Linked DNA regions of Frondihabitans sp. PAMC 28766. The protein of the gene in region 1 binds, or shares a complex with, the protein of each later gene. Links are inferred from orthologs where the notes say so. Each region holds a gene or a part of one and is shown in the gene's direction. Other genes may lie near its edges.

Evidence for each region.
Region 2: AX769_RS10785 (region 1) and AX769_RS04690 share a complex: the UniProt entries of both Bacillus subtilis proteins name them as parts of the possible RNA degradosome complex. The link is inferred for Frondihabitans sp. PAMC 28766 from one-to-one orthologs.

The regions. Positions count from the first base shown.
Region 1 is NZ_CP014513.1:2,221,691-2,236,960, forward strand. What follows is about bases 9,285-12,254. They hold AX769_RS10785 (polyribonucleotide nucleotidyltransferase), read left to right. Parts: upstream 9,285-9,617; coding sequence 9,618-11,891; downstream 11,892-12,254. Outside these bases: AX769_RS10735 (glycoside hydrolase family 6 protein), read right to left, coding at 1-319; AX769_RS10740 (adenine phosphoribosyltransferase), read left to right, coding at 481-1,020; AX769_RS10745 (M50 family metallopeptidase), read right to left, coding at 1,124-1,846; AX769_RS10750 (nuclease-related domain-containing protein), read left to right, coding at 1,986-2,804; AX769_RS10755 (VanZ family protein), read left to right, coding at 2,856-3,317; rpsO (30S ribosomal protein S15), read left to right, coding at 3,409-3,678; AX769_RS10765 (MFS transporter), read left to right, coding at 3,826-5,139; AX769_RS10770 (acyltransferase), read right to left, coding at 5,266-6,474; AX769_RS10775 (class I adenylate-forming enzyme family protein), read right to left, coding at 6,471-7,958; AX769_RS23925 (hypothetical protein), read right to left, coding at 8,014-9,282; AX769_RS10790 (aldo/keto reductase), read left to right, coding at 12,347-13,348; AX769_RS10795 (TetR/AcrR family transcriptional regulator), read right to left, coding at 13,370-13,933; AX769_RS10800 (pitrilysin family protein), read left to right, coding at 14,225-15,270. UniProt on the Bacillus subtilis protein: Involved in mRNA degradation. Catalyzes the phosphorolysis of single-stranded polyribonucleotides processively in the 3'- to 5'-direction. Necessary for competence development in Bacillus subtilis.
Region 2 is NZ_CP014513.1:952,511-967,801, reverse strand. The notes cover bases 8,441-11,431. They hold AX769_RS04690 (6-phosphofructokinase), read left to right. Parts: upstream 8,441-9,417; coding sequence 9,418-10,446; downstream 10,447-11,431. Other genes in these bases: AX769_RS04685 (MDR family oxidoreductase), read left to right, coding at 10,492-11,431; AX769_RS04695 (DUF4190 domain-containing protein), read right to left, coding at 8,679-9,326; AX769_RS04700 (DNA-3-methyladenine glycosylase), read left to right, coding at 8,441-8,577. Also shown: AX769_RS04735 (bifunctional proline dehydrogenase/L-glutamate gamma-semialdehyde dehydrogenase), read right to left, coding at 1-3,193; AX769_RS04730 (MarR family winged helix-turn-helix transcriptional regulator), read left to right, coding at 3,235-3,705; AX769_RS23675 (hypothetical protein), read right to left, coding at 3,772-3,924; AX769_RS23670 (hypothetical protein), read right to left, coding at 3,932-4,636; AX769_RS04720 (pyridoxamine 5'-phosphate oxidase family protein), read right to left, coding at 4,800-5,297; AX769_RS04715 (rhodanese-related sulfurtransferase), read right to left, coding at 5,308-6,183; AX769_RS04710 (GntR family transcriptional regulator), read left to right, coding at 6,266-6,937; AX769_RS23665 (GntR family transcriptional regulator), read left to right, coding at 6,934-7,611; more of AX769_RS04700, read left to right, coding at 7,621-8,440; more of AX769_RS04685, read left to right, coding at 11,432-11,499; AX769_RS23660 (GntR family transcriptional regulator), read left to right, coding at 11,603-12,283; AX769_RS04675 (GntR family transcriptional regulator), read left to right, coding at 12,319-12,999; AX769_RS04670 (GntR family transcriptional regulator), read left to right, coding at 13,039-13,728; AX769_RS04665 (ABC transporter ATP-binding protein), read left to right, coding at 13,786-14,547; AX769_RS04660 (hypothetical protein), read right to left, coding at 14,639-15,291. UniProt on the Bacillus subtilis protein: Catalyzes the phosphorylation of D-fructose 6-phosphate to fructose 1,6-bisphosphate by ATP, the first committing step of glycolysis.

The DNA.
Region 1 (15,270 bases):
CCTGCGCCTGGCCGTACCAGTCGCCGAGCCAGATCGCGACGGGCTGCGAGGCGATCTGCTCGATCGACTTCGCCTCGGCGGTCTGGTGCCGCTTCATCAGGGCCGCGACCTCGATGGCCGGCTGTGAGCCCGGCTGCACGGCGAGGCCGCCGGAGTAGAGCTCGGCCGGTGTGGCCCGCTGGATCGAGGCGGCGCTCGGCACAGCCGTCACGGCGCCCGCGTCGGAGACCTGGCCCTGCACGATGCCGGCGGCGATCACCGAGGCGGCGAGCGCGACGATGACGGTGCGGGCGATGAGGGTGGTGCGGTGACGTGCCATGCGCGCGGTCGAACCCCTGAGTGTGCGGTCTCGGGGCGCCCCGTGCACCCGTCGTCGACCGTGCCTCAAGCCCACCAGGTCGGGGCCCCGGGCAGAAGCACCCGTCGGGGGGCCACCCCGACCCCAGAGGTGGGCACAGCGGAGCCGGTAGCGTGGACCGCATGACCACCTCGGATGCCGCAGACCTCGTCGACCGCCTCACCGCGGTCGTGCCCGACTTCCCGAAGCCCGGCATCCTCTTCCGTGACGTGACTCCGGTCTTCGCCGACGCCGAGGCCTTCGGCGCGGTGTGCGCGGGGCTCGCCGAGCCGTTCGAGGGCGCGTTCGTCGCCGTCGCGGGCATCGAGGCGCGCGGCTTCGCGCTCGCCGGAGGGATCGCCGCCCAGACCGGCACCGGCGTGCTCACGGTGCGGAAGGCCGGCAAGCTGCCCGGCGAGGTGCTGAGCGAGAGCTACTCGCTCGAATACGGCGAAGCCTCGATCGAGCTGCGCCCGGGTCAGCTGCCGAAGGGGTCGCGCGTGCTCGTCGCCGACGACGTCCTCGCGACCGGAGGCACCGCCGACGCCTCGATCACGCTGCTCGAGCGGGCAGGATACGAGGTGGTCGGCCTCGCCGTCCTGCTCGAGCTCGACGGCCTCGGAGGCCGCGACCGCATCGCCCCCCGCGTGCCCGTGCACGCTCTCGGCTCCGCCCCCGCCTGACCCCCTCCCCTCCGTTTTACCTATAGGTGCAGCGCTCCCGACAGGAAACGTCTGTGCGGGAAAGTCGCGCCTATAGGTAAAACGGAGGGGGCAAAAGGGAGGGTCACCGGGTCAGGAGGCCCTGCGGCACGACCATCCACGCGTCGGCGATGGCGCAGGCGAGCGCCACGAGAACGAAGACGAAGACCCAGAAGAGCCCCGGCACGTGGCTCAAGCGGGCGAGCTGGTCGGCGTCCGACTGCCCCGAACGGGCGCGACGCCGACTCGTCTGCAGTTCGAGGCTCGCTCGCAGGGCGCCGAGCGCCAGCACCACGGTGAGCACATGGCCGAAGACGAGTTGCCACTCGGGTGCCGCGAGCCAGGTGACGGCGACGACCACGGCAGCCCCGACGAGGATCACCCAGAGGCCGAACCAATTGCGGATCTGGATCAGCATGAGCGCCAGCACGAGCAGCAGCGCCCAGAGCAGGCCGGCGGAATAGCCGCGGCTGAGCATCCACGACGCGCCGAGCGCCGCGAGTGCGGGCGCCGTGTAGCCGGCGAGCAGGGTGATCACCATGCCGAGGCCAGTCCGCGGACCTTTCGAGACGGTCAGCCCCGAGGTGTCGGAGTGCAGGCGGATCCCCGTCAGGCGTCGCCCGGTCAGCACGGCGGCGAGACCGTGGCCACCTTCGTGCACGACCGTGACGGCGTGCCGCACGGTGTGCCAGGTGCCGGGCAACACGACGAGCAGCACGCCGAGCGCCAGCGACCCGAGCAGCAGGGGGACGCCGAGGGGCTCGGAGGTCTGGGTGACGCGCGACCAGAGCGACATGACGAGATCCACGACCGAAGCCTAGGGAGTGCGTCTGACAGCAACCCCGCGCCGGGCCATCGACCCCCGTTCGGGTTTTCACCCCCGATCGGGCGATTCCGCCCGTCGGGTTCGCTGCGTACCGTTCGAGGACCACGTGAAAGGCCCGCAGTTGACGCTCCCCGCACCATCCGACGACACGTCGTCGATCCTCGCCGCACCCGCTATCGGCGTCACTGCTCCCACCGCCGTCGAGGCACTCTGGCAGCGGCAGGGCACGGGTGATCCGCGCGGCCTGGCGTCTCGGATCCTGGGCCGCACGCCAGTGGCGAAAGACGCCCGCGCCTGGTTCGCGCCGGCACTCGGCGAGGTGCTCGTGGCCGAGCGGCTCCGCACCCTGAGCACTTCGGGCGAGACGTGGCGCGTTGTGCACGCGATCCCCGCGCTGCCCGGAGAGCCCGAGGTCGACCACCTCGTCATCGGGCCCGGGGGAGTCGTCGCGCTCTCCACCGCGTCGCGCGACGAGAGGCCCCCCGACGTCGCGGCTCGCCGCCCCGAGGCCGAGGCGGCGCGAACCTCCGAACTGCTGTCACGAGCCCTCGGGCGCCACGTGGTGGTCCGCTCGATCGTGATCGCCGTCGACCCCGCCCGTCGCCCGGCCGCCGCGACCGGCACCGATGTCGTCGGCGTCGACCGCATGGTGCGTCACCTCAGCGCTCTGCCGCCGGTCCTCTCGGTCGACGAGGTCCGCGAGATCACCCGCACGGCCCTTCACCCGCGCACCTGGCGGTCCGCGCTCGTCGTCGCGACGCAGGGCGCAGGATCCGGGGCCCACCCCACCGCTTCCGAGCTGGGCTTCTGGTTCGCGAAGCTCCGCACCGAGGTGCAGCGCGCTCGCCGGGTGCGAATCGCCTGGGTGACCTCGGTGGGCGGTGTCCTCGTCGCTGCGGCGGCCATCGCCCCGATGGTTGTCCAGCAGCTCCCCAGCTGACCCCAAGGCTGTGTGGGGCGCGTGCACCGCCTCGTCTGCCAGCATTGAAATATGCGCTTTCGCCCCTGGCTCCTCGTCGTCACCGCCCTCTACGTGGGGTTCATCGCGTGGATGACCCTGCGCACGTCCGTCTACGACGGCGCCACCGCGAGCCTGCTCTCTCGGGCGCTGCACGCCTTCTCAGCGCACCAGGCGACGAGCTGGCTCACGTTCGACAGGGTCGAGAGCCTCGCCAACGTCGCGATGTTCGTGCCCCTCGGGTTCTTCCTCGCGTTGTTCTTCCCCCGCCGTCTCTGGATCCTGGCCGCCCTCCTCTGCGTCCTCGCCTCGTACGGTATCGAGAGCTATCAGGGCGCGTACCTGCCGACCCGGGTCGAAGACATGGGCGACGTCGTCCACAACGGCCTCGGCGGCCTCGTCGGGGCGCTGATCGCGACGGCCCTGCGCATGCTGGCTGCCCCGCGCGGCCCTCGTGGCCGGCGTCGGGTCGCCCGCGCCTCGCAGTCCTGGTAGGGTTGCCAGGTTGCCGTCCAACGGCCGCGGACAAAGAGAGCTCACGCATCAGGCGTCGAGCACCGCGCAACGACAGAGAGGGGTTCCAGTTATGGCACTTGCACCCGAAGTGAAGACTGCGATCATCGAAGAGTACGCGACCCACCCGGGCGACACGGGATCCCCCGAAGTCCAGGTGGCCGTCATGACCCAGCGCATCAAAGACCTGACCGAGCACCTCAAAGAGCACAAGCACGACCACCACTCGCGTCGTGGCCTCCTTCTGCTCGTTGGCCAGCGTCGTCGCCTGCTGGGCTACCTCAGCGATGTCGACATCAACCGCTACCGCACGCTCATCGAGCGCCTGGGACTGCGTCGATAACGACACTCGGTACTTCACTGAACGGCTCGTCCTCCCCACGGAGGACGGGCCGTTCTTCGTTTGTCCATAGGGGGCGCATAGGCCGCAGGGCCAGAGTCGATACAAAAGCGTAGAACTGACTGAACCAACCCCGAAGGCGCCCGACCCATGAGTCTGCTCGAAGACAAGCCCACTGCTGCCGTCACGGCGACACCGATGCGCGGGCGGGTCCGCGGCAACGTCGTGATCATCCTCTGTGTCATGTACGCGATCTCGTACATCGACCGCACCAACATCTCCACCGCGCTGCCGACCATCCAGGCGAGCCTGCACCTGACGACGAACGAGCTCGGCTGGGTCGTCTCGGCGTTCTCCATCCCGTACGCCCTGCTGCAGGTCTTCGGCGGCAACATCGGCGAGCGGTTCGGTGCGCGCAAGGCCCTGTTCTGGATCGCCCTGCTCTGGGGTGTCGCCACCCTCGCCACCGGCCTCTCGATCGGCTTCTGGACCCTGTTCGGTGCGCGCGTGCTGCTCGGACTCACCGAGGCGGCTGCCTTCCCGACGGCGACGAGCGCGATGACGCGCTGGGTGCCTTCTGACCGCAACGGGTTCGTGCAGGGCGTCGTGCACTCGGCGTCGCGCCTCGGCAACGCGGCCGCGCCCCTCGTCGTGGCCTGGCTGATCGTGTGGGCCGGCTGGCGCGTCTCGTTCCTCGTGCTGGGCGTCGTCAGCATCGTCTGGGGCGTGATCTGGTTCGCGTACTTCCGCAACCGCCCCGACGAGCACAAGCGTGTCACCCAGGTCGAGCTCGACGAGATGCCCGACCGGCCGAAGAGCGCCGCGCGCCCGCCCGTGCCGTGGCGTCGTCTCATCCCGAGCATGGTCCCGGTCGCCTTCGTCGACTTCGGCTACGGCTGGACGCTCTGGGTCTTCCTCACCTGGCTGCCGTCCTTCCTCGGCGACAGCTACGGGCTGAAGCTGCTGTCGTACGCGGGTTTCACCTCGGTGGTGCTGATCGGCGGGGTGTTCGGCGACACCGTCGGCGGCATGGTCAGCGACGCGTTCTACCGGCGCACCCGCGACATGCGGAAGTCCCGGCGCAACACGCTCGTGATCGGGCTCATCGGCTCGGCCGCCTGGCTCGTGCCGGTCTTCGCGATCCACAATCTCGTCGTCGCGATCGTCTCGCTGACCATCTCGTTCTTCTTCCTCGAGCTCTGCAACGCCACCCTCTGGGCGATCCCGATGGACACGGCGCCCGAGTGGGCGGGCACGGCGAGCGGGATGATGAACACCGGGTTCGGCATTGCCGGCATCCTGTCGCCCATCGTCTTCGCTGCTGTCCTCTCGGCCACCGGATGGCAGTGGCCGTTCTTCGCGTCGATCGTGCTGCTGCTCGTGGCGGCCGTCGTCGCCTGGCGCATGAACCCGCGCCGCATCACCTCCGCCGACGGCCTCGCGCCGGCCCCTTCTTTGCCCTAGGCTCCTGGCCGCCGCAGCACCGGTGCGGAAAAGGTCGATGCCGGGCGGTGCGCCGAAACTAGTGCGGAAGACGCGGATGGCCGGGCCGTGGTTCAGCCGAAGCCGCACCAGTGCGCCATGGAAGCGTCAGGCGCGGGCCTTCGCGGCGGCGGCCTCGACAGCCGCGGCCTTGGTCTTCCGCGAGCGGTAGGGGCGACCCGTCAGCGCCAGGCTGAGCGGCGTCCGGCGCACGATCTCGATCAGAGCGACTGTCGTGACGACGACCAGGACGTAGAGCACCGGGCTCAGCCACGGCGACGGGATCGTCTTCGCGAGCCAGCCGCCGCCGGCCAGCAGCAGCCAGATCATGTACGGATGGGCGAGGAAGATGCCGAACGAGCGGTCGGAGGCAGTGTCGACCAGGCGAGCCATCCGCGACCCGGCGACTCTCTGATCCGCCCATTTCGTGCCGAGAGCGAGGAACCCCAGGATGACGGGCACGCTCCAGACGATCGTGACCGGCTGCAGCGCCGTCGCCGCCTTCGAGGGCCCGTACCCGAGCGAGAGATTGAACGCGTAGACGCCGATCGACAGGACGGCGCCGGCCAGAGCGATCCAGGCGATGCGGATGCGGTGCGCGCGCACCCACGAGAGCAGCTGCACCCGGTGGTCGGCGGCGACGGCGCCGACCACGATCATGAACAGGTAGCTCCAGAACTCGATGTTCTGGTATTTGTTCCAGGGCGCCGTGAACGAGCGGTCGTACAAGTAACTCGCCGTGACGAGCAGCTGGAACACGAACGCCACGACCACGACCAGCACGTGGAATCGACGCGTCTTCGCCACGAGCCAGACGAGCACCGGCAGCAGCAGGTACACCTGCATCGTCACGAGCAAGAAGTAGAGGTGGTACCAGGCGGTGCCGGTGTACAGGTCGTACCAGAAGGTGTCGAGCAGCTGCAGGCCGTCAATTCGCGTCGAATCGTGCACCCAGTTCGAGAAGACGTAGATCGCCGACCACGAAATGTAGGGCACACCGACCAGGAGGAAGCGCCGGGGCCAGAACTCCTTGAGCGGCCGCGGCTTCATCTGGAAGCTGTAGACCAGCACGAACGCCGTCAGCGCGAAGAACACCTCGCGGGTGAAGTGCACCAGCACCAGGAACCCGTTCTGCACGACGTCGTCGGGACCTGCGGCATGGCTGACCGCGTGCACCGCGATGACGCAGGCGAAGGTCAGGATCCGCAGGATGTCGACCTCGTAGAGGTGCTTGCGTCGAGGGGCGACCGACGCGCTCGGGTCGCCCTCGACGATCTGCTCGGGGAGATCGCCTTCGCGGCTTGCCGTCGTGCTCACGCCTTCGACGCCTCCGCCACCATGTCGCGCGTGCGGTTGCGCTGCACCTTGCCGGTGGGCGTCCGGGGGAGGTCGTCGACGACGGTGACGTCGAGGGGCCGCTTGAATCGGGGCAGCTCGGCTTCGCAGCGAGCCGTCAGGTCGGCGGCCAGCGCGGCGCGGGCGTCGGCGGGCGAGTCGAGGTCGGCGGGGATCACGTAGGCGACGGGCACGGAGCCCAGGATCGCGTCGGGCCGGGCCACGACGACCGCCTCGCGCACGCGAGCGTCCTCGAGCAGGACGTCCTCGACCTCGGCGGGATAGACCTTCTCGCCGCCGCGATTGATGACGTCGTCGGTGCGGCCCGCGAGATACACCCAGCCGTCGGCGTCGAGGTGCCCGAGGTCACCGGTGCGCAGCCAGCCCTCGGCGTCGAACCTGTCGGCGGCGCGCCCCTGGAAGTAATGGGTGACGACTCCGGGCCCGCGGATCCAGAGCTCGCCGATCTCGCCGACCGGCAGAGCATTGCCGTCGGTGTCCCGCGGCTCGATCTCGTCGCCGACCGGGAGGCCGACGGAGCCCGGGCGCGGATCCTGACCCAGGGGAGTGGCTGTGATCTGGCTCGCGCCCTCGGTCATGCCGTAGCTGATGATCATCGGGATGCCGCGGAAGGTCGTGCGGACGGCCTCGGGCAGAGCCGACGAGGCGCTGCGCACGAAGCGGAGGCTCTCGGGCGGCACGGCCGGCCCCGACTTGGCGAGCACGGCCAGGATCGCCGGCACCGCGTTCAGCCAGGTGATGCGGCGTTCGGCGAGCAGCTCCCAGAAGCCGGTCTTGTGGAATCCCCTGTCGAGCACCAGCGTGGCCCCGGCGACGAGCGTCGACAGCAGGCCGACGACCTCGGCGTTGACATGGAAGAGCGGCAGCGAGTTGAAACCGCGGTCGGCGCTGGTCAGCGCGTTGTGGTCGGCGATCGCCCGGGCGACGTAGAGCAGCTGCGCCTCGGTGATCTCGACCCCTTTCGGCTGCCCGGTCGACCCGGAGGTGAAGAGGATCACGGAGCCGGCCGACGCCGCTTCGATGATGCGGGCCGCAGGATCCTGGTGCTCACCGGCCTGCGGGGCACCGGTCGCGCTCTCGGGGCGGAAGACCTGCACGTCCGTCTCTCCGGGCTCGGCCCGGTCGGTCACGATCGCCTCCGACGAGCCGAGGGCCGCCGACTTGAGCGTCTCGGCCCAGGTGCCCTGCGGGTTGACGGGCACGCTGCGGCGACCGGAGGCGACGACCGACAGATGGGCCACGGCGAAGCTCAGTGGGTCGGTCACGTCGATGACGACGGTGGCGCCGGGGGAGACCGCGCCCGCGGCGAAGGCCTCGGCCCACTCCGCTGCACGCGCTTCGAGGTCGCCGAACGTGACGACGCGGTCGGAGCGGGCGTCTTCGAGATAGGGAGCCGTCGGCGAATCGCTCGAGCGGGCTGCGATCAGCGAGGCCAGGGAATCCATGGCCATCAGCGTAGGCGCGCCTGCTATGACTCGCCTATGGACGAGACTGCCCGGCTCAGTACCAGTTGTGCGAGACCTCGTGGGCCCAGGCGCCGCAGGGGCTGCCGTAGGCGCTGGCGATGTAGGCGAGGCCCCAGTTGATCTGTGTGCGGTAGTTCGTCTGCCAGTCCAGGCCGTAGCCGGCCATCTTGTTGGCAGGGAGCGACTGCGGGATGCCGTAGGCGCCGCTCGAGACGTTGAGTGCGTCGGTGCGCCAGCCGGACTCCTGGTTCCAGAGCGACACGAGGCACGACATCTGCGACGACGCCCAGCCGTGGCTTCCGAGCTGGCTCGAGGCGTAGGACTGCGCGCCGGCCGGGTCGTCGACGACGCCCGTGCCGAGATTGCCGCCGGAGCCGGTCGAGGTCGAGCCGCCGGAGCCGCTCGGCGAGCCGCCGGAGCCGCTGGACGGGATCGAGGCGCCGCTGTCGCTGGGGGGAGGCGTCGCCGCCTTCTGCTCTGCCAAGAGCTTGGCCGCGGCTGCCGCGCGAGCCTTCTCTTGAGCCAGCGCAGCGGCCCGGGCGAGCACGACGCCATGGTTGTAGCCCGCGAGCTCGACCGCCGCCGTCTTGTCGAGGGTGGCGAGCTGCGCGTCGAGGGTGGCCTGGTGCGTCGTGGCGCTCGAGACGGCGCCGTCTGCGGTGGCCTGGGCCGACTGGGCTGCCGCGAGAGTGACCTTGGCTTTGCCGGCCAGAAGGTTGCGCTGCTTCTCGGCGACGGTGGCTTGCGCGCTCAGCGACGACACCGCCTTGCTGGCGACGGTGGCCTGGTCGAGCACCGTCTTCCACTGGGTGCTGAGCTGCGACAGGGCTCCGAGCTTGTAGAGGGTCGAGTCGGCCGTCTTGCCGTCGAACAGCTGGCTGTCGAGCTGTGACGAGCTGCCGATGCGGTAGAGGTGGGCCGCGAGCTGACCGGCCTCCTGGTGGGCCTCGTCGGCCTTCTTCTTCTGGGCGGCGACCTGCGCCTCGAGAGCGCTGGCGGCGCTGGAGGCCGCAGCGAGCTGATCCTGCGCCTGCGCGTTGGCGGCATCGGCCTTGATGGCGGCGGTGCTCTTCGCGGCCGCTTCGGTGCGGAGGGAGGTCAGGGCCGAGGTGATCGCGTCGACCTGGGTCTTGGTGGCCTGGGCGTTGCCCTTGGCCGCCTGCACGTCGCTCCACGACGGATAGGCGGAGGCCGACTGGGGTGCGAGCACTGCGCCGGCCACGACGAGAGCCACTGCCGCGGCACCCGAGAGGGCGATGACAGCGTTTCGGCGCACGGGGGAGCGTCGGGCGACAGAAGGCATGAACTCGACTCTAACGCCAATCTCACGAGTAACACCAGTAACACGCGTAACGGGCGGCGCGCCCCGTGCGACCCCGGAGGGGCTCCGTCACCCCCGGGTGCTACCCTGGGGCCCCAGGAGCAGGCTGGCAGCAGCTGGTCACCGGTGGTGATGTGCGAGGCGTGACGCGTCTCGACCGTTTCTACTGTTGACCAGGCATACGCCCAGCGGAGGCGCCACGATGGCGCCGCGCGTTCGTAGGCGCATTGACGTGCCTGAAGGCCACTTCTCCTGCTGCAAGACATCGCCCTCCAGACGGGACGGACGATACAAAACAAAGAGGAGAAAACCCCCATATGGAGGGTCCAGAAATCAAATTCGCCGAAGCCGTCATCGACAACGGCAAGTTCGGCACCAGGACGGTCCGGTTCGAGACCGGCCGTCTCGCGCAGCAGGCTCAGGGAGCCGTCGCCGCGTACCTCGACGAAGAGACCATGCTTCTCTCCGCCACCTCCGCTTCGAAGAATCCGAAGGACAACTTCGACTTCTTCCCGCTGACCGTCGACGTCGAAGAGCGCTCGTACGCCGCGGGCAAGATCCCCGGCTCGTTCTTCCGCCGCGAGGGCCGCCCCTCGACCGAGGCGATCCTGGTCTGCCGTCTGATCGACCGGCCCCTGCGCCCCTCGTTCGTCGAGGGCCTCCGCAACGAGGTGCAGATCGTCATCACGGTGCTCAGCATCGCTCCTGACGAGTTCTACGACGCTCTGGCCATCAACGCGGCCAGCGCCTCGACCCAGATCTCGGGTCTACCCTTCTCCGGCCCTGTCGCCGGTGTGCGCCTCGCGCTCATCAGGGGCCAGTGGGTCGCCTTCCCGAAGGCCTCGCAGCTCGCCGACGCCGTCTTCGATCTGACGGTCGCCGGCCGCGTCGTCACGGATGCCTCGGGCAACGAAGACGTCGCGATCATGATGGTCGAGGCCGAGGCCACCGAGCACGCCTGGGGCCTCATCCAGGGCGGCGACACCAAGCCCGACGAGGCCGTCGTCGCACAGGGCCTCGAGGCGGCCAAGCCGTTCCTCAAGGTGCTCGTCGAGGCGCAGGCCAAGCTCGCGGCGCAGTCCGCCAAGGCCATCGCCGACTACCCGGTCTTCCCGCCCTACACCGACGAGGTCTACTCGGCCGTCGCCGCTGTCGCGGAGGAAGAGCTCAAGGCCGTCTATCAGATCGCCGCCAAGGTCGAGCGTCAGGATGCCGACGACGCCCTGAAGAGCCGCGTCAAGGCCGCCATCGCCGAGCAGGTCGAGGCCGGCACGTTGCCTGCCACGGCCACCGGCCAGGTCTCGGGCGCCTACAAGTCGGTCACCAAGAAGGTCGTCCGCTCGCGCATCCTGACCGAGCAGATCCGCATGGACGGCCGCGGCCTCGCCGACATCCGCCCGCTCGACGCCGAAGTGCAGGTCATCCCGCGCGTGCACGGCTCCGCCATCTTCCAGCGCGGCGAGACCCAGATCCTGGGTGTCACCACGCTCAACATGCTCAAGATGGAGCAGCAGATCGACTCGCTGAGCCCGATCACCAAGAAACGCTACCTGCACCACTACAACTTCCCGCCCTACTCGACCGGTGAGACCGGCCGAGTGGGTTCGCCGAAGCGCCGCGAGATCGGCCACGGCTTCCTGGCCGAGCGCGCCCTCGTCCCGGTCCTGCCGTCGCGTGAAGAGTTCCCCTACGCGATCCGTCAGGTCTCCGAGGCGCTGTCCTCCAACGGCTCCACCTCGATGGGTTCGGTCTGCGCCTCGACGCTCTCCCTCCTCAACGCCGGTGTTCCGCTGAAGGCCCCCGTCGCCGGTATTGCCATGGGTCTCGTCTCCGACGAGGTCGACGGCCAGACGCGCTACGCCGCCCTGACCGACATCCTGGGCGCCGAAGACGCGCTCGGCGACATGGACTTCAAGGTCGCCGGCACGTCGGAGTTCGTCACCGCGATCCAGCTCGACACGAAGCTCGACGGCATCCCGTCGGCCGTGCTCGACGCCGCCCTCAAGCAGGCGAAGGAGGCCCGCACGGCCATCCTGAACGTGCTGAACAGCGCGATCGACGCCCCCGACGAGATGGCGCCCACGGCTCCTCGCGTCATCAGCGTCCAGATCCCGCAGGACAAGATCGGCGAGCTGATCGGCCCGAAGGGCAAGACGATCAACGCGATCCAGGACGAGACCGGTGCCGACATCTCGATCGAGGAAGACGGCACCGTGTACATCGGCGCCGTCGACGGCCCCTCGGCCGAGGCTGCGCGGGCGCAGGTCAACGCCATCGCCAACCCGACCAACCCCGAGATCGGCGAGCAGTTCTTGGGCACGGTCGTCAAGATCGCGACCTTCGGTGCCTTCGTCTCGCTGCTCCCCGGCAAGGACGGCCTCCTGCACATCAGCGAGGTGCGCAAGCTCGCCGGTGGCAAGCGCGTCGAAAACGTCGAAGACGTGCTCGGTGTGGGCCAGAAGATCCTGGTCGAGATCACCAAGATCGACGACCGCGGCAAGCTCTCGCTCGCCCCGGTGATCGCCGACGAGGCCGACACCGACTCGTCCGGCGCGACCGAGGTCTCGGAAGACGCCTCCGTCGAGGTCTAGCCTCACCTGCTGCACCCCGGCGCCCGTCCTGCTCACGCAGGGCGGGCGTCGTCGCGTTCGGCTGCAGACTTGGCGAAGGGCCGGAGCGATCCCTACCGCTACGGCCCTTCTGACACCGGCGAACCCGCCGGCTGATGTGGCGGCACCGCTCCCCACCACTGAGAACGCTGCCCCGGAACCCTCCCAGGAACCGCACACGACAGACATTACGGACGCCCTCTGTGCGCAGCACTTGCTGTGCCCTCGGGTCTGCTGAGCGGCGCCTATGCTCCTCCTGGCAACGGATTTGTAACGATTGTGGAAACTCGGACTCGCTGCGCCGCCTCGCCGCTTAAAGCGGACGTAATCTCGAATTCAGAGCAAGGATCAGGAGGCGGCCAGTGACCGAACCGACCCCACGAGTCGAATCGGCACCGTTGCCTGCACACAGCACCCTCCCGAAAGCCGCACCAGTCGTGTCCGAACCTCGAGCCCACGGCCGTCACACGAACCCGCTCGCCCCGATCAAGACGGTTCCGGTCGACCTCGGCATCATCCAGCCGCGTCGTCGCCTCGGTGTCTCCGACCTGCGGGTGTTCCCGGTGGCGCTCAGCGGCAACGTCTTCGGGTGGACCGCCGACGAGCAGCAGACCTTCGATGTGCTCGACACCTACCTCCAGGTCGGCGGCAACTTCATCGACACCGCCGACTCGTATACGAATGGGCTCAGCGAGACCCTGATCGGCTCGTGGCTCGCGTCGCGCGTCGCCCGCGACGACATCGTGCTCGCGACGAAGGTGGGTAAGAGCGAAGACAATCCGGGCCTCACCCCCCGCGCCATGGAGCGAGCCGTCGACGCCTCGCTCGCTCGTCTCGGCACCGACCGCATCGACCTGCTCTATCTGCACATCGACGACAGCGAGGTGGCCTTCGAACGGACCCTTCTGGGCGTCGACCGCCTGATTCGAGCAGGCAAGGTGCGGTACTTCGGGGGCTCCGACCATTCGGGCAACCGGCTCTACGAAGCCAGGATCGCCGCCGGCATGCTCGGTGTCGCGCCGATGGTGGCCCTTCAGAACCAGTACAGCCTCGTCCGCCGCACCGAATACGAACGTGATCTCGCGAAGGTCGCGGCGCAGCAGCGCTTGGCGGTCATGCCGCGTTTCGCGCTGGCGAGCGGGTTCTTGACGGGCAAGTACCGCACGAAGGCCGACATCAAGGGGCATCGCCGCGGCAGCGAGGTGGCGAAGCTGCTGACGAAACGCAACCTCAGGATCGTGAGCGAGCTCGACCGCATCGCCTCGCTGCACGCCGCCCCGGTGGCTGCCGTCGCGCTCGCGTGGCTGCTCGCCAAGCCGAACGTGGTGGCGCCGGTCGCGAGTGCGACGTCGCCGCACCAGGTTCTGGAGCTGGCCGAGGCCACTCGCGTGCAGTTGACCCGGCACGAGATGGCCGAGCTGGACCGCGTCAGCGCCTAGCGGACTTCGACGTGACGACTGCTACTTGCAGTCGGCGAACAGCCGGTCGGTCACCCGGATGAGGGCGGCCGTGGCAGCGATGGCGTCGCCCTCGTAGCCGCCGACCATGGCTCCGTCGCGGGCGAGGAGGAACTCGTCGGCTGCGTCACCCGACATCGGGTGCTTGGCGCCGCGGAACAGCTCGACCATGGTTTCGGTGTACCAGTCGCGGTGCTGTACGACGATGCGGCGAACGGGGTGGGCCGCGTCGGCGAACTCGGCGGCCGCGTTGATGAAGGGGCAGCCGCGGAATCCGTCGCTCTGGATGTCGTCGACGATGGAGTCGCGGATGCCGCGAAGCGTCTCGAGAGAACCGTCGGCAGCAGCGCTGATCGAGTCGGCGAGTGCCTTGGCCTCGTCGCGACGCCGCCCGATGTACTCGAGGACGAGATTGTCTTTGGCGCCGAAGTGCTTGTAGAACGTGGCCTTGGTGACCGACGACTCGGCGATCAGCCGGTCGACGCCGACGGTGCGGATGCCTTCGTCGTAGAAGAGACGATCGGCCGTGACGAGCACGCGGTTCTTCGCGCCTGGGCCCGGTTGCAAGACCCGTCGACCCTCTGAGGAGGCCCCTCCAAGGGAACGCTGGACGGCCGTTGGGGGGAATTCGACCGTCACAGCGTGGCTCCTTGGGACTGATTCGGCTGGGGACCCGTCATCAGGGGAAATGAGGGTTCAGACATCGAACGTCCGAGCTAGCCGCCGACCGAATCAAGCTAGGCGCAGATCCGGCCGGTGAAATCAGTGTATCACAGAGGAGGACAAACAGACGGGTTCGTCTGTCCACATCGGTCGTACCCCAGTTCGGGTGTCACGCATCCCGTAGGCTCGATGGCGATGAACGGACCTGTCCCGCTTCCCCTCGACGACCTCGAGCTCAGCTTCCGCGTGTCCGGCGACGAACTGGTGCGACGCAGCGTGCTTCCGTCGGGCATCCGCATCCTCACCGAGCGCATGGCCGGGGCCCGCAGCGCCACCGTCGGCTTCTGGGTCGCGGTGGGCTCGCGCGACGAGACGGCTGCCGAACGCGGGTCGACGCACTTCCTCGAGCACCTGCTCTTCAAGGGCACGCCGACACGCAGCGCGTTCGACATCTCGGTGAGCTTCGAGTCGGTCGGCGGCGAGCACAATGCCGCCACGGCCAAGGAGTACACCTGCTATTACGCCAAGGTGCGTGACGTCGACGTCGACATGGCCGTCGACGTGCTGGCCGACATGGTGACCTCGTCGGTGATCGACCCCGACGAGTTCGAGGTCGAGCGCGGCGTGATCCTCGACGAGTTGGCCATGGCCGACGACGACGCCGGCGACGTGGGCAGCGAGCGTCTCTTCGAGTCGGTGCTCGGCGACCACCCGCTCGGCAGGCCGATCGGCGGTTCGCCCGACAGCATCCGCGCCGCCCGTCGCGACGACGTCGTGCGGCACTATCGCGAGAACTATCGGCCGCAAGACCTCGTCGTCACGGTCGCGGGCGCCGTCGACCACGAGGCGCTCGTCGGTCGGATCACGGCCGCGCTCCGCTCGGCGGGCTGGCCCGACACCGAAGCGACCCCCGTGCCCCGGCGCCCCACGGCGACCGCAGAGCTCTCGCAGGGCGCACCGGCCGTGGTGATCCCGCGGCCGCTCGAACAGGCCACCGTCATGCTGGCCGTGCCGGGGCTCGCGCTGACCGACCCGCGGCGGCCGACCCTCAGCATCCTGAACGCCGTTCTCGGGGGAGGGATGTCGTCGCGCCTCTTCCAGGAGATCCGCGAGAAGAGGGGACTCGCCTACTCGGTCTACTCGTTCACGCCGAGCTACTCCGACGCCGGGCTCTTCGGGCTGTACGCCGGCAGTGCCCCGCGCAACGCCGTCGAGGTGTCGAAGCTCATGCTCGACGAGTT
Region 2 (15,291 bases), 1.3 Mb from region 1 along the record:
GCACGGGGCTGTCGGCGGCCCGCAGCAACTGCACGAGTTGGGCAGGCAGGGGCGTCGCCGTGCTCACGTTCAGTCGCGAACCCGCGCGGGCTCCGGCCGCGATCACCCGGATGAGGTCGGCCATCACGCCGTCGTTCGACAGCCGGATCGTGACGGGGTGCGGCAGGTGGCGGAAGACATTGCGCTCGACCCCGAGTGCCGACGGGTCGACGGGCGACGCGAACCGCGCAAGCCAGGCCCGATGGTCGCTCGCGCTTGCGGCGCGCACGAAGTCGAACTCGCCGAAGGTCAGCACCGACCGGGTCGACTCGATGATCTTGACGCCCAGTTCGGGTACGCCGTCGAGCTGCAGCGACGCGGCGGGCTCGTGCTCGACACGCGCCCACGACGTCAGCGACGCGACGTAGTTCGGGCCGCCGGCCTTGGCGCCGGTGCCGACCGACGAGCGCTTCCAGCCGCCGAAGGGCTGGCGACGGACGACCGCACCCGTCGTCGACCGGTTGATGTAGAGGTTGCCGGCCTGTACTCGAGACACCCAGAGCGCGATCTCGCGCGCGTCGAGGCTCTGCAGCCCCGCAGTGAGGCCGTACTCGACAGCGTTCTGCCACTCGATCGCCTGCTCGAGGGTCTCGGCGCGCATCACGCCGAGGATCGGGCCGAAGTACTCGGTGGTGTGGAACTCCGACCCTGCGCGCACGCCGTCCCGAACCCCGGGGCTCCACAGCACGTCGGTCTCGTCGAGAGCCCCCGGCTTCAGCCACCACGTCTCGCCCTCGCCGAGCACCGTCAACCCGCGTTCGAGCTTGCCGGCGGGCGGGTCGATCAGCGGGCCCATGCGCGTCGTCGCCACGTCGGGGTAGCCGACACGGATGCTCTCGACGGCGTCGATCAGCTGCCGCCTGAAGCGCTCGCTCTCACCGACCGATCCCACCAGGATCACGAGAGACGCGGCCGAGCACTTCTGCCCCGCGTGCCCGAAGGCGCTGGCCACGACATCGGCCACCGCGAGGTCGAGGTCGGCCGACGGCGTCACGATCACGGAGTTCTTGCCGCTCGTCTCGGCGAACAGCGGCAGATCGGTGCGCCACGATCGGAAGGCGGCAGCAGTGTCGAACGAGCCGATCAGGATCACGCGATCGACGGCGGGGTGGGCGATCAGCTCGCGCCCCAGGTCGCCCTCGTCGAGGTCGACCAGGGCGAGCAGCGACCGTGGCACTCCGGCCCGCCAGAGGATGTCGGCGAGCACCGCGGCGGTGCGATGGGCCTGCGGCGCCGGCTTCAGGATGACGCCGCTGCCGGCCGCGAGCGCGCCGAGCACACCGCCCACGGGGATGGAGGCGGGGAAGTTCCACGGCGGGGCGACGACCGTCAGCCGCGGCGGCAGCGGTCGTGCGTCGCGGATCGTGTCGAGCTCGCGGGCCTGCTCGGCGTAGTACCGCGCGAAGTCGATCGCCTCGCTGACCTCGGGGTCGCCTTCGGCGATGGTCTTGCCCGTCTCGCTCGCCATGACCTCGATGAGGTCGGCGCGGCCCGCTGCGAGCCCCGCCGCGACCAGTTCGAGCAGCTCGGCGCGAGTGGCGCCGTCCTGGCGCCCCCACTTGACACCGGCCTCGGTGACGCCGGCGACGATCTCTTCGAGCCGCCCGGCGTCGTCGACCCAAGCGGCCTCGATGGTGTCGATGCCGAGCTCGCTCGTCGCCGCGCGATCCAGGATCTTGCGCGCCCAGCCCCGATTGGCCTCGAGCGCCGCGTCGGTGTCGGGCTCGTTGACGAAACCCGAGTGCATGTCGAGGTCGTAGCCCCGGGTGCGATCCTGCGTCCGATTCGGGCCCGGTGCCACGTCGTCGTCGCGGTTCTCGAACGCGTCGAGCGAGGCCAGGAAGCGTGACTTCTCGCGCTCGAAGACCGCAGGGTCTTTGCCGAGCTCGAACGCCCCGGACAGGAAGTTCTCGGGGCTGGCGTTCTCTTCGAGACGGCGCACGAGATAGCTGATGGCCGAGTCGAACTCGCGTGGGTGAACCACGGGCGTGTAGAGCAGCAGCCCGCCGACGTCGGCGCGCACGGCCTGAGCTTGCGCTGTCGCCATGCCGAGCAGCATCTCGAAGTCGACCCGGTTGGTGACCATGCGCTGCTTGGCGAGGTTCCACGCGTAGGCGACGTCGAAGAGGTTGTGCCCGGCGACCCCGATCTTGACTGCTGCGGCGTTCTCCGGCTGGAGCGCCCAGTCGAGCATGCGCAGGTAGTTGGTGTCGGTCTCGACCTTCGACGACCAGGTGGCGAGGGGCCAGCCGTGCACGGTGGCGTCGACCCGCTCCATCGCGAGGTTGGCGCCCTTCACGATGCGGACCTTGACCGGCGCGCCGCCCCGGGCGAGGCGGGCCCTGGACCACTCGGTGAGCAGCTGCAGGGCGCCGAGCGCGTCGGGCAGATAGGCCTGCAGCACGATCCCGGCCTCGAGCGCGAGCATCTCGGGGGTGTCCAGGATGCGAGTGAAGACGTCGATGGTCAGGTCGAGGTCGTGGTACTCCTCCATGTCGAGGTTGATGAACTTCGTCGTCGGCGCGGCCGCGGCCAGCTCGTACAACGGCAACAGCCTCTCGACGAGGCGGTCGCTCGTCTCTTCGAACGCCCACAGCGACAACTGACTGGCGACGGCGCTCGCCTTGATCGAGACGTAGTCGACGTCGTCACGGGCGAGCAGCGCGCGCGTGCCTTCGAGCCGGCGGTCGGACTCGGCCTCGCCGAGCACCGCCTCGCCGAGGAGGTTGAGGTTGAGGCGCGAGCCGTCGCTCCGCAGCTTCTCGAGGCTGGCGCCGAGGCGGTTCGGCGTCGCGTCGACGATGAGGTGCTCGACCATGCGGCGGAGGGCTCGGCGGGCCATCGGCACGATGGTGCGAGGCGCCCCGGTCGCCAGCCCGCCGCCGGTGGCGATCGCGGCCCGGAGATACCAGGGCAGGAACCTCGGGATCGAATGGCTCAGCTCTTCGAGGCTGCGCGCAGCGACGAGCAGGTCTTCGGGGCGCACCACCCGGTCGACGAAACCGAGTGTGAAGTCGAGCCCCTTGGCATCCTGCAGCACCCCCGCGAGGCGGGCCGCAGAGGGGTCGACGCGGGCACCCGTCGTCGCCGACAACCACCGGCGCACCGTCTCGACGGACTCCTGGGCGAGGTCAGCGGGGCGCACGTCGGACATGCAACGAGGATATGCCGCACGACCGTCTCTACACTGGGCGAATGGCCGACCAGCTCACGGAAGACGACTGGGCCGTGTGGGATGCCTTCTACTCCATGCGGCGACGACTGGATCGTGCCCTCGAGCTGAGACTTCAGGCAGAGTCGGGCGTGTCCGCGCCCGAGTACGAGATCCTCGCCGGGCTCGGCCGCAGCGCCGACCGCCGGCTGCGTGTGCGAGACATCGCCGAGCAGATCGGCTGGGAGAAGAGCCGCGTCAGCCACCAGGTCACGCGCATGGAAAAGCGCGGCCTGGTGCAGCGTACCGACTGCGACCTCGACGCGCGCGGCACCTGGGTCGAACTGACGCCGGAGGGCCGACGCGCGATGCTCGCGTCGAGCCGCGGGCACAACGAGGCCATCAAACGCTACTTCGTCGACGCCCTCGGCTCGGAGGCCGATGCCGATGCCGTCCGCTCGTTCGCCGAGCGCGTCCTCACCGCCATCGGCGAGGACGCGCACCCCGGCGACTAACCCCGGCCCTTCCCGGAACACCAACAACGCCCCCGGCAGCTACCGGGGGCGTTCTTGGTCGGGCAGTTATTCGCGCCCTCGCTCCTTCGCGATGAGTGTTGCGACGCGCTCATCGCGACGATGACCGGCCCGGCGAACGATCGCGGCGATCGCAGCAACCACGGCGGCGACGATCAGGATGTTGAGAATCAAACCGATGGGGGAGAAGTCGACGAGCATGTCGTACCTAACTCTGAACGTTGAATGAGTAGCTGCCCCCGTGGAAGTCGGCGAAGGCGATGATCGTGTCATAGACGGCAACCGATGTGTAAGTTCCCGTTCGGTTGAAGTTGTAGGAATGTGCGGTCGTGGACACGCTGGGTGTCGCCGAATAAGTGAGGCCGATTCCGGACGACCCGACCACGCCGTAGGAACGAATCTCAGCTCGGATGTTCGTCTTGCTCACTTTTGCGCTACTCGCCATCTTCACTGACACCGAATACTTATGAGTGATCGGGCCGCTCCCATTTGTGTTGAGATTGCCTTGGATTCGACCGGTCATTCCTCCAGACGTTTTTGCGTTGTTGAAGTTCCGTGAAGCTCGGCCGAGTTGGGCTGCATTGCCGTGAGCGTAAATACGGACGAATTCCGCGTCAGCCGGGTCGAATGCCTCTAAAACCTCGTAGGAGTCATCCAGATCATGGAACCTGTCGACGATTTCACGAGACGAAAGATCCCTGTTCTGGGCGAAGCTCGCTTCTGCAACATGCAAGGGAGCAAGGGCTTTCTGTTGATCCTCGGTCAGGGAAGTCGATTGACCTGTGTTTTGCGCGCTCACTGCAACCGCGCTCCGTGTCTGCCCAGCTTCCTGAGCGCCAGCCACGTCAACGCTCGAGCTACACCCAGTTAGCGCTGCTGAAGTCATCACGGCCAGTGCTCCGATTGTGGCCATCGGTTTGTCATAGACGCCATAGTCATACCTCGTTTTCATTCTGAGTTGATGTATTGGGTATGACTGTACGGAAAGGTCGATCTCGGGGCAAGTCCTTCGACGGCACGCGAAAAAGCCCGGCCGACAGGCCGGGCTTTCTCTGAACCCACTGACAGACGCGGGGCTAGAGGGCGATCGTCTCGTTGTCGCCAACGTTCTCGGGGTGGCCGCCGAGCGCCGCGGCCTTGGCGTATTTGAAGAGCGTCACGGCCTTCGGCTCGGTGCTGGTCCAGGATTCGACGGTGTGGGCGTCGACCTTCAGCAGGGCGACCTGCGGGTCGTCGCGGCCCTGGTCGAACCAGGCTTCGGCACCGGTGTTCCACAGCTCGTCGATGGTCGCGCGATCCTGCGACAGGGTCGCGGTGCCCGAGATCGACAACCAGCCCTTCGAGGTCTCGACGCCGACGTTGACCTCGGGCTCGGATTCGATGTCGTGCACCTTGTGGCTGTCTTTCTGCACGAAGAAGTAGACGGCGCCGTCGAAGTCGCGGTCGACGATGGCCAGCGGCCGGCTGACGAGGTGGCCGCCTTCGTCGACGGTGGCGAGGAGGCCGATGCGCGCCTTGTCGAGCACGTCGGCCACGGTCTTGAGCTCTTCGGGTGTCGCTTTGTCGGTAGTCATGCGCCGGACGCTACGCCGCAGCGGCGTGCGGGGCACACAGGGGGCTGTCGGGAGCGCAGGAGGCGCAGACGACGAGCTGCTCGCGGCACTGCGGGTCTCTGCAGTTCTGCATGTCGCTCGTCGCCGAACCGCACACCACGCAGCGGCCCAGCACCGCGGCGTGGTCGCTGAACGACACCGAGCCCCGCCTGTCGAAGACGTACAGCGATCCCTCCCAGAGCCCGTCGTCGCCGAACTGCTCGCCGTAGCGCGCGATGCCGCCGTCGAGCTGGTAGACCTCGCTGAAACCTCGGTCGATCATGAGCGAGCTCAGCACCTCGCAGCGCACGCCGCCGGTGCAGTACGTCACCACCGGCTGATCCTTCAGGTGGTCGTAGCGGCCGGAGTCGAGCTCGGCCACGAAGTCACGGGTGTTCGCCACCTCGGGCACGATCGCGTCATGGAAGCGCCCGATCCTGGCCTCGAACTCGTTGCGGCCGTCGAAGAACGCGACGCCCTTCTGCGCCACCAGCGAATGCAGTTCGTCGGGGCTGAGCTTCGTGCCGCCGCCGACGACGCCGTGCTCGTCGACGCGCAGTTCGTCGGGGGCGCCGAAGCTGACGATCTCGTCGCGCACCTTCACGCTCAACTTCGGGAAGTCGCCGCCGCGGCCGTCGCTCCACTTGACGTCCAGGTCGCGGAACGCGGGGTACTCGCGGGTCGACTTGAGATAGCGCTTCACATCGCGGATGTCGCCCCCGACCGTGCCGTTGATGCCGTCTTTCGAGATCAGGATGCGACCCCGCAGCCCCAGCGCCTGGCAGAGGTCGCGCTGCCAGAGACGAATGGCCTCGGGGTCGGGCAGAGGCGTGAAGACGTAGTACAGGAGGATCTTGGGGGTCGCCACCCGGGGAGTCTAACTTCCGCTGGAGGGGGCATCGGTTAGTGTGTGAAATGTTTATACGTCGACTTCCCGATCAGAGGTGCCCATGCCCGTCCCTCCTCCGACCACCCCCCTGGCCGATCCGGCGGTCCAGCGCCGTCTGCGCAAAGACGAGGTCTTCGACCAGATGCTCCGCGCCATCCTCGACGGCACGCTGCATCCCGGCGAGAGGCTGCGCGACAGCGACCTCCAGCGCTGGCTCGGAGTCTCGCGCACGCCGATCCGACTCGCGATCGATCGGCTGGCCGAGATGCGCCTCGTCGAGGTGCGCGCGAACAGCTCGACCCGTGTGAGCCCCGCGCGGCCGGACCGCATCCCGCAGACCATCGAGGTGATGTGCGGCCTGTGGGCTCTTGCCGCGCGGCGCGCGATCGTGCGGCTCGAACCGGCGCTGGCAGCCGACTGCGCCGGGCGGCTCCGACGAGCGGCCGCCGCCTGCCGTCGACCCGCCCGCACGCCGGTCGACGCGGTGGAGGAGATGCGCGACGCCCTCTACTTCTTCAGCGTGCACGCTGGCAACGAGCTGCTGCCGCAGCTGGTCGTCAAGCTGGGCGCCGACCTCCGCTTCCAGCTGTCACTGCCCGGGGCCGGGGTCGACGTCGGCCGGTTCGCCCTGACCTTCGACGAGCTCGCCGTGGCCGTCGAGCAGGGCGACGGGGCCCTCGCCGAGCGAGTCTTCGACCGAGTGCGCCGCACCACCCTCGGGGCCGCCGCGTGACGCCCGTGCCGGCGGGCACAGGCATCCTGGCGTCGGGCGAGCTGCTCAGCGAGACCGTCAAGCGTCGCATCCTGGGGGCGCTCTTCGCCGGCACCCTCACGCCGGGCGAACGGCTTCACGACGAGCAGCTCACCGCCTGGCTCGGCGTCTCGCGCACACCCGTGCGCACCGCCCTCGAACAGCTCACCGAGGTCGGCCTCGTCGAGATGCGGCCCAACTGCTTCACCCGAGTCGCGAGCCCGACGCTCGCCTCGCACCGAGCGACCCTCGACGTGTACGGCGCTCTGCACGGCGCGGTGGCCCGAAGCGCGGTGCCCGAGCTCGAGCCCGGCGACATCGTGAACATCACCGCTGCAAGCGATCGGGCCGTGACGCAGGTCGGGCGTCAGGCGCAGACGGCATGGTCTCTGCCGTCGCTCGAGGCCATGGGCGCAGTCACCGCCTTCCTGTCACGGCGGTGCGCCAACCCGGTGCTTCTCGCGGCGGCCGACGAGATCGACCTCCGCCTGGCGTTCTCGTTCCTCGCCCTCGAGATCCCCGTCGATCGGGTCGCGGTCGGCCGGTGCTCTCGGGGTGCGGTGGCCGCCGCCGAACAGCGAGACCCCGAGCTCTTCGTCGAGACGATGCACGACTTCCTCTCGTCGTGCGAGAGCGGTGTCGTCCGCGCCGATTAGCCTGTCCCCATGTCTCTCACGGCGGTGCTCCCCGGTGCGACCGGCCCCGCGTCGCCGTCGGTGTCGACCGTGTACCGGCCGCAGTCGCCGGTGCACCTCCATCAGACCGTGCGGCCGCTCAGCCGGGGCAGCGGCGACCCGTGCTTCCGGGTCGTCGGCGAGTCCGTGTGGCTCGGGGTGCGCACGCCTCAGGGCGCCGGCACGCTGCGGCTCACGCCGGGCAGCGCCTCGGTCGAGGCGACGGCGTGGGGCGACGGCGCCGAGTGGCTGATCGAGCACGTGCCCGAGCTGCTCGGGCACGGCGACGACTGGTCGACGCTCGACGTCACGGGCAACGCCTTCTTGGCCGACGCCTCCCGTCGGCTGCCCGGGCTGCGCCTCACGCGCACGAACCTGGTGGTGCAGATGCTCATCCCCGCCGTGCTCGAGCAGAAGGTGACGAGCACCGAGGCGTGGCGCGCCTGGCGCCAGCTCGTGCGTGCGCAGGGCACCGCGGCTCCCGGCCCTGCCCCGGTCGGGCTCATGGTCGCCCCCGACGCGGCGACGTGGGCCCGGATCCCGAGCTGGGAGTGGCACCGCGCCGGCGTCGGCCCTCAGCGCTCGGCCACCGTCATGCGCGTGTGCGCGGTGGCAGCGGGCCTCGAGCGCACCCTCGGCCTCGGCCGCGGCGGCGGCGAGGTGCAGAAGCGCCTCCGGTCGGTCGTGGGGGTCGGCGTGTGGACGGCGGCCGAGACCAGCCAGCGAGCCCACGGCGATCCTGACTCCCCCAGCGTCGGCGACTACCACCTGCCCGCCCTCGTCGGCTGGGCCCTGATCGGCCGGCCGGTCGACGACGACGGCATGCTCGAGCTGCTCGAGCCCTATCGCGGCAACCGCGAGCGCGTGATGCGCCTCATCGGTGGCAGCGGCTTTCGCAAGCCTCGGTTCGGGCCGCGCATGACGATCCAGGATCACCGCTTCCACTGACCCGACGCACGACCCCTCCCACCCTTACCTTTTCGGCAGGATCTCCCCGAACATCCGGTAAGGCCCTGCCGAAAAGGTGAGGGTTGGAGGCCCAGCTGCAGCTACGGGCAGCCGACCTGATCGCCCGACTGGGTGAGGTACTGCCCGGGGCCGACGAGGGCACACTGCTGCGACAGCGACACCTCGTAGCGCACCCACGAGATGCCGACGGCGCCGCCGATCACGATGTTGAGCATCGACACGACGATGCCGGCCGTGCCGAGAGCGCCGGCGAGGCCGACACGCCGCGACTGGCGCAGCGACGCGATGCCGATGAAGACACCGACGATGCCGACGAAGAAGCCCACGACGATCGACACGATCCCGGTCGTGCGGCCGGGGTCGCCGTCGACCGGCAGCCACGACTGCTCGTCGCCCGGCTGGGCCGGGGCCCACTGCGCCTCGGCCGGGTCGACGAGCTCGCCGAAGGTCGGTGGCGGGGGCGCGAACGAGGGGTCCCCAGGATCCTGCGCCGTGACCTGCGAGGGCAGCTCGCGGACCGAGATCGGCTGGCCTTCGGGTGCCCACGAGCGCGGCGCGGTGGGCGCCGCGGTGCCGGAGTCGACGGCGCCAGGCGGAGGACCGACCGGGATGCCGACAGGGCCGGCGTACGCCGCGACGGGCGGCGGCGGGCCGGGTGGGCCGACGCGCGTGCCCTCGCCGCGCCGGAAGCGGGCGAGGGAGGGATCGTTCGACTGGGGGCCGGTCATCGACTCGACCCTAATACGTCCGTGGGACATGATGGAGCCACGAGCCACCGGCGGCCCGCCTCGTCAGCCGCCCAGTCCAACGGAGTGCACCATGCGAATCGGAATCCTCACCTCGGGCGGCGACTGCCCCGGCCTCAACGCGGTCATCCGCGGCGCCGTGCTGAAAGGCATCCAGATCCACGGGCAGGAGTTCGTCGGATTCCGCGACGGCTGGCGCGGAGTGGTCGAGGACGACCTCGTCGAGCTGGTTCGGAAAGACATCCAGGGCATCTCGAAGCAGGGCGGCACGATCCTCGGCACGAGCCGCACGAACCCCTTCGAGGGCGACAAGGGCGGGGTGGAGAACATCGCCCGCACCCTCGAGCGCCGCGGCATCGACGCCATGATCGCGATCGGCGGCGAGGGCACGCTGGCTGCGGCGAAGCGCCTCACCGACGCCGGCCTCAAGATCGTGGGAGTGCCGAAGACGGTCGACAACGACCTCGGCGCGACCGACTACACGTTCGGCTTCGACACCGCCGTGCAGATCGCCGTCGACGCGATGGACCGCCTGCGCACCACGGGCGACTCGCACAGCCGCTGCATGGTCGCCGAGGTCATGGGCCGCCACGTCGGCTGGATCGCACTGCACTCGGGAATGGCCGCCGGGGCGCACGCCATCCTGATCCCCGAGCAGGCCACGAGCGTCGAGCAGCTCGCCGAGTGGGTGCGGTCGGCCTACGACCGCGGCCGCGCCCCGCTCGTCGTCGTCGCCGAGGGCTTCGTGCCCGACCACGAGAACGACGCCCACTCCGAGCGCGGCCTCGACGCCTTCGGGCGGCCCCGGCTCGGCGGCATCGGCGAACGGCTCGCACCGCTGATCGAAGAGCTCACCGGCATCGAGACCCGTGCCACCACCCTCGGGCACATCCAGCGCGGCGGCACCCCGTCCGCCTACGACCGGGTGCTCGCGACGCGACTCGGCATGGCCGCCAGCGACTCGGTCGTCGAGGGGCGCTGGGGCCGGATGGTGGCGCTTCGCGGCACCGACATCGTGCACGTCTCGCTCGAGGAGGCACTCGGCTCGCTGAAGGTCGTGCCGCAGGATCGCTACGACGAGGCCGCGATCCTGTTCGGATAGCTTCGAAGAGGGCTGAGGCCTGCAGCCTGGGGCTAGCGTCGAGGCATGACTCGAGCAATCGTTCTCCCCGCCGAAGGCCCCGCCGCAGTCCAGGACGTCGACGACGACTTCTTGGCCGGCGAGCACAGCCCGGGCGGCCACGCCGACACGCCCCGGGGTGTGCTCGTCGACGTCGAGTGGTCGAGCCTCAACTACAAAGACGGCATGGCCATCACCGGCGACAAGGGCGTCGCCCGCATCCGCCCGCTCATCCCCGGCATCGACCTCGTCGGCACGGTGGCGCGCGGCGACGCGGCGGGCCGCTTCTCGGTCGGCGACAGCGTCGTGCTGAACGGCGCCGGCATCGGCGAGACCCGGCACGGCGGCCTCGCCGAACGGGCTCTGGTCGACGCCGCCTCGCTCGTCGAGCTGCCCGAAGACATCACGCCGCGCCGCGCCGCCGCGATCGGCACCGCCGGGTTCACAGCCATGCTCAGCGTGCTCCGCATCGAGCGCGATGTGGCGCCGAGCGACGGCAGGATCCTGGTGACCGGCTCGGCGGGCGGCGTCGGCTCCGTCGCCATCCTGCTGCTCTCACGGCTCGGCTACGACGTGACCGCCTCGACGGGCCGCCCCGAGCAGGCCGACTTCTTGCGCTCGCTCGGTGCCGGCGACGTCATCGACCGAGCCGAGCTCTCAGAGGCCGGGCGCCCGATGCAGAAGCCCCTGTGGGCGGGGGCGGTCGACTCGGTCGGCAGCGCGACCCTGGCGAACGTGCTGGCACAGACGAGCTGGGGCGGCACGGTGACGGCGAACGGGCTGGCACAGGGCAGCGACCTCCCGACCACTGTGCTGCCCTTCATCCTGCGCGGGGTCACGCTCGCGGGGGTGAACTCGGTCGATGCGCCGCTCGCTCTGCGCGAGGAGGCCTGGGCGCGGTTGGCCGGCGACCTCGACTTCGACCGGCTCGACGGGCTCACCGACGAGGTCGGTCTGGCCGACGCGCTCACCCTCGCCGACGAGATCCTGGCGGGTCGTGTTCGCGGGCGGACGGTCGTCGACGTCCGGCGCTGACTTGTGCGAATGCTGCGACCCGGGGGTGTGTCGTGGACAAAACCGTCAGGCGTATTCTAAAGTCTGAGATACTCGATACATTCAGCTGCATAGAAGGTAAGGCATGCCCGTCCCCTCCGGCCCCGAGAACCCAGGGCCCCGCCGCCTGCTGCGCGACATCGTCTTCGAGAAGATGATCGGCGCGATTCAGGATGGCACGCTGCAGGCCGGCGAGCGGCTCAACGACGACGAGCTGGTCGCCTGGCTCGGCGTCTCGCGCACTCCGATCCGCGAGGCCATCGCAAAGCTCGTCGACTACGGCCTCGTCGAGATGGAGGCGAACCGCTACACGCGCATCGTCCAGCCGACATTCGAGATGTACCAGCACGCCGTGCAGATGCTCGGCGGGTTCCACGAGCTGAGCGCGCGCTGGGCCTTCCCGAAGTTCACCGACCGCGACGTCCAGGACTACTCGAAGCTCGCCGACACGGCGATCGCTCATCTGAAGGCCCACGACACCCGGGCCGTCGCCGACATCGGCGCTCTCACCTCGTTCACTCTCGAACGGACGGGCAACCCGCTCCTGCCGCAGCTCGAGGCGACACTCAACGCCCGCGTGGTCTTCATGGTGCAGGCCGCCCTCGACGACTTCCAATGGGACGAGACCCTCGACTACGTCGAGGCCCTTCGCGCGGCTGCGGCCGACCGTGACATCGACGCCGTCATCGGCGCCTTCCGCGTGTTCCAGAGCATCACCGAGCACCACCTCGCGGCCGTGCAGGCGCACGGCTCCATCCCGGCCTGAGGGCCGGACACAACCCGAACCGACCAGGGAGAGCCATGCCAGTCCCCGTCCCCACCAACGAGAACGCCGCGCCCCGCCGCCTCCTGCGCGACGTCGTCTTCGACAAGATGCTCGCCGCCATCGGCGACGGCACCCTCGAGCTCGGCGAGCGCCTCAACGACGACGAGCTCGTCCGCTGGCTCGGCGTCTCACGCACGCCTGTCCGCGAGGCCATCGCCAAACTGGCCGACTACGGCCTCGTCGACATCGAAGCCAACCGGTACACCCGCGTGATCTCGCCGAGCCTGCCCGAGGTCGCCGACACCGTCCGCACCGCCGTCGACCTGTGGCGGCTCGTCGCCGCTCGCGCCGTCGAAGTGATGTCGGACGAGCAGGCGGCCGGCTTCGCGACGCTGGTCGACGACGTCCTCGCCGCCTTCGATCGGCGCGAGGGCGACTTCGGCCTCCGTTTCGGCAGCCTGTTCGACTATCTGACCGCTGCGGCCGCGAGCCCGGCCCTCGACCGCATGTCCGAGACGGTCTCCGCCCGAGCCGCCTTGCTCACTCGCAAGGCCGAGGGCGCCTACCAGTGGGACGCCGGCAAGGTCGTCGCCACGAAGCTCAAGACTGCTGTCGCCGCGCACGATCCGAAAGCCGCCGCCGCCGCGCTGCCCGCATCCGACTTCATCGAAGGATGGACCGAGCGCGTCCGCGCCCTCAACGTCTTCCCCGCCTGACCCCGCCCACACACACCGTCCGATTCGGAGTACACACCCATGCCCGTCCCCGTCCCCGCCGCCGAAGCCCCCGCACCCCGCCGCCTCCTGCGCGACGTCGTCTTCGACAAGATGCTCGCCGCCATCGCCGACGGCACCCTCGAGTTGGGCGAGAGGCTCAACGACGACGAGCTCGTCCGCTGGCTCGGCGTCTCGCGCACCCCGGTGCGCGAGGCCATCGCCAAGCTCGCCGACTTCGGCCTCGTCGACATCGAGGCCAACCGGTACACCCGCATCATCTCGCCCTCGCTCGCCGACTTCGCCGACACGACACTGACCGCGTTCGACGTCTGGGCGATCGCCGCACGCCGCGGCCTCCCCGAGCTGTCGAAAGACGAGGCCAAAGAGGTCGCCCGCCTGTTGGGCACCGTGAAGCGCAGTGCGTCGGGTGCTCTGCCCGCCGACGCCATCACCAACTTCGCATCCGCGCTGCAGGTGATCGCCGGCGCAGCCTCCAGCCCCAGCATCTCGCGCCTCCTCGAGACGGTCGGCGATCGCGCCGCCCTGCTCTTCGGCATCGCCAGCAAGACCGTCACGTTCGACGTCGCCGCAGTGCTTCTGCCCAAGCTGCTCGACGCGGTCGCAGGGCGCGACGGCGAGGCCGGCGCGAAGGCGTTCTCCGATGCGTTCGACGGGATGGGCGACTACGTCGGCAAAGTCGGCGCTGCAGGCGTCTTCCCCGAGAAGTAGGGTGCGCTGAACTCGAACGCCGCGGCCGGCACCGGTGACGCGCCCGTCGTCCTCGCATTGGACGATGTCCGCGTCACCCGTGCCGGTCGCGATCTCCTTCAGCACATCGACCTCTCCGTGCGCTCCGGCGAGCACTGGGCCCTCATCGGCCCCAACGGCGCCGGCAAGACGACGATGCTCACCATGTGCGGGGCGCTCGGGCACCCGTCCGGCGGCACTGTCGAGGTGCTCGGCCGCCGTCTCGGCCGCGTCGAGCTGCGCGAACTGCGCACGCACATCGGCCACGTCGACCCGCGCCACCGCATGATCGCCGACAACAGCGTGCTCGAGGTCGCTCTCACCGGCATCACCGGCTCGAGCGACCCGGTGCCCCGCTGGGAGGCGAGCGCCGACGAGGTCTCCAGAGCGCAGGATCTCCTCGCCTCGGTCGGCCTCGCCCGTCGCCTCGACTCCCGCTGGAGCACCCTGTCACAGGGCGAGCGCGGCCGCGCCCTCATCGCCCGCGCCCTCATCGGCGATCCTGCCCTCCTACTGCTCGACGAACCCGCGACCGGGCTCGACGTCGCCGCTCGAGAGCACCTGCTGGAGACGGTCGACGCGCTGCGGGTCTCGCATCCTGCGCTCGCATCGGTGACGGTCACGCACCACCTCGAAGACCTTCCGGCATCGACCACGCACGCCATGCTGCTGCGCGACGGCCGTGTCTTCGCGACCGGTGCCGCCGACGACGTGCTCACGAGCGAGCTCGTGTCGGGTGCGTTCGACTTCCCGCTCACGATCACCCGCACGGCAGGCCGCTGGCAGGCCCGTCGCGCCTGACCCTCGCCCCGCCTCGCCCCCGCCCCGCCCCGCCCCGCCCCGAAACCCTCGCCGGCGGCTGAAACCCTCGCACGCGGCGGCCGCGCAATGCCTAGGCATTGCGCGGTTGCCGGCGGCGAGGGTCGAGCCGGGGCAACCCACCGGCCAGCAGTCGCCGAGCGAGCTGGTCGGGGTCTCGCGCGACGGGATAGTCCCACCGCACGACCCGCCGCACTTCAGGATGTGCTTCCAGCCGATTCTGTCTCCGCTTCTCGTCGATCACGGCTTGGGTGGCCGTGCGGCCTCGGAGGAAGCGTGGATCGCTGTACTTCCAATTGCCGTCGAACTCTCCAGCGATGCCGTGCGCGGGCCACCAGAAGTCGGCGAACAGCTTGCCCTGCGCGTCGAAGAACGTCTGCTGGAGGATCGGTGTCGGAAACCCGCGGGCCGCCATGCCGATCCGGCTGAAGGACTCTCCCGGGTACTGCGCGTCGCCTGATGCGAACTCGAGGGCACGGGTCGCGGCGCGGTGACGGCGTGCTCGTGTTCGCGACTCCAAGCAGCGTTCGAGCTGCTCTCGCGTGTACATCTTCGCGTGCAGGCCGTGATCGAAGAGCACGACTCCGGTCTCGAAGCCCTCGGCGAGAGCCAGATCGACCGCAGTCCGCACGGCAGACGTCACCAGGATGCCGTCGACGCGCACGAGTTCGACGTCGGGCACGGCGCCCGGTCGGCGGAGGAGCGCGGGTGTGCGAGAGCTCGTGC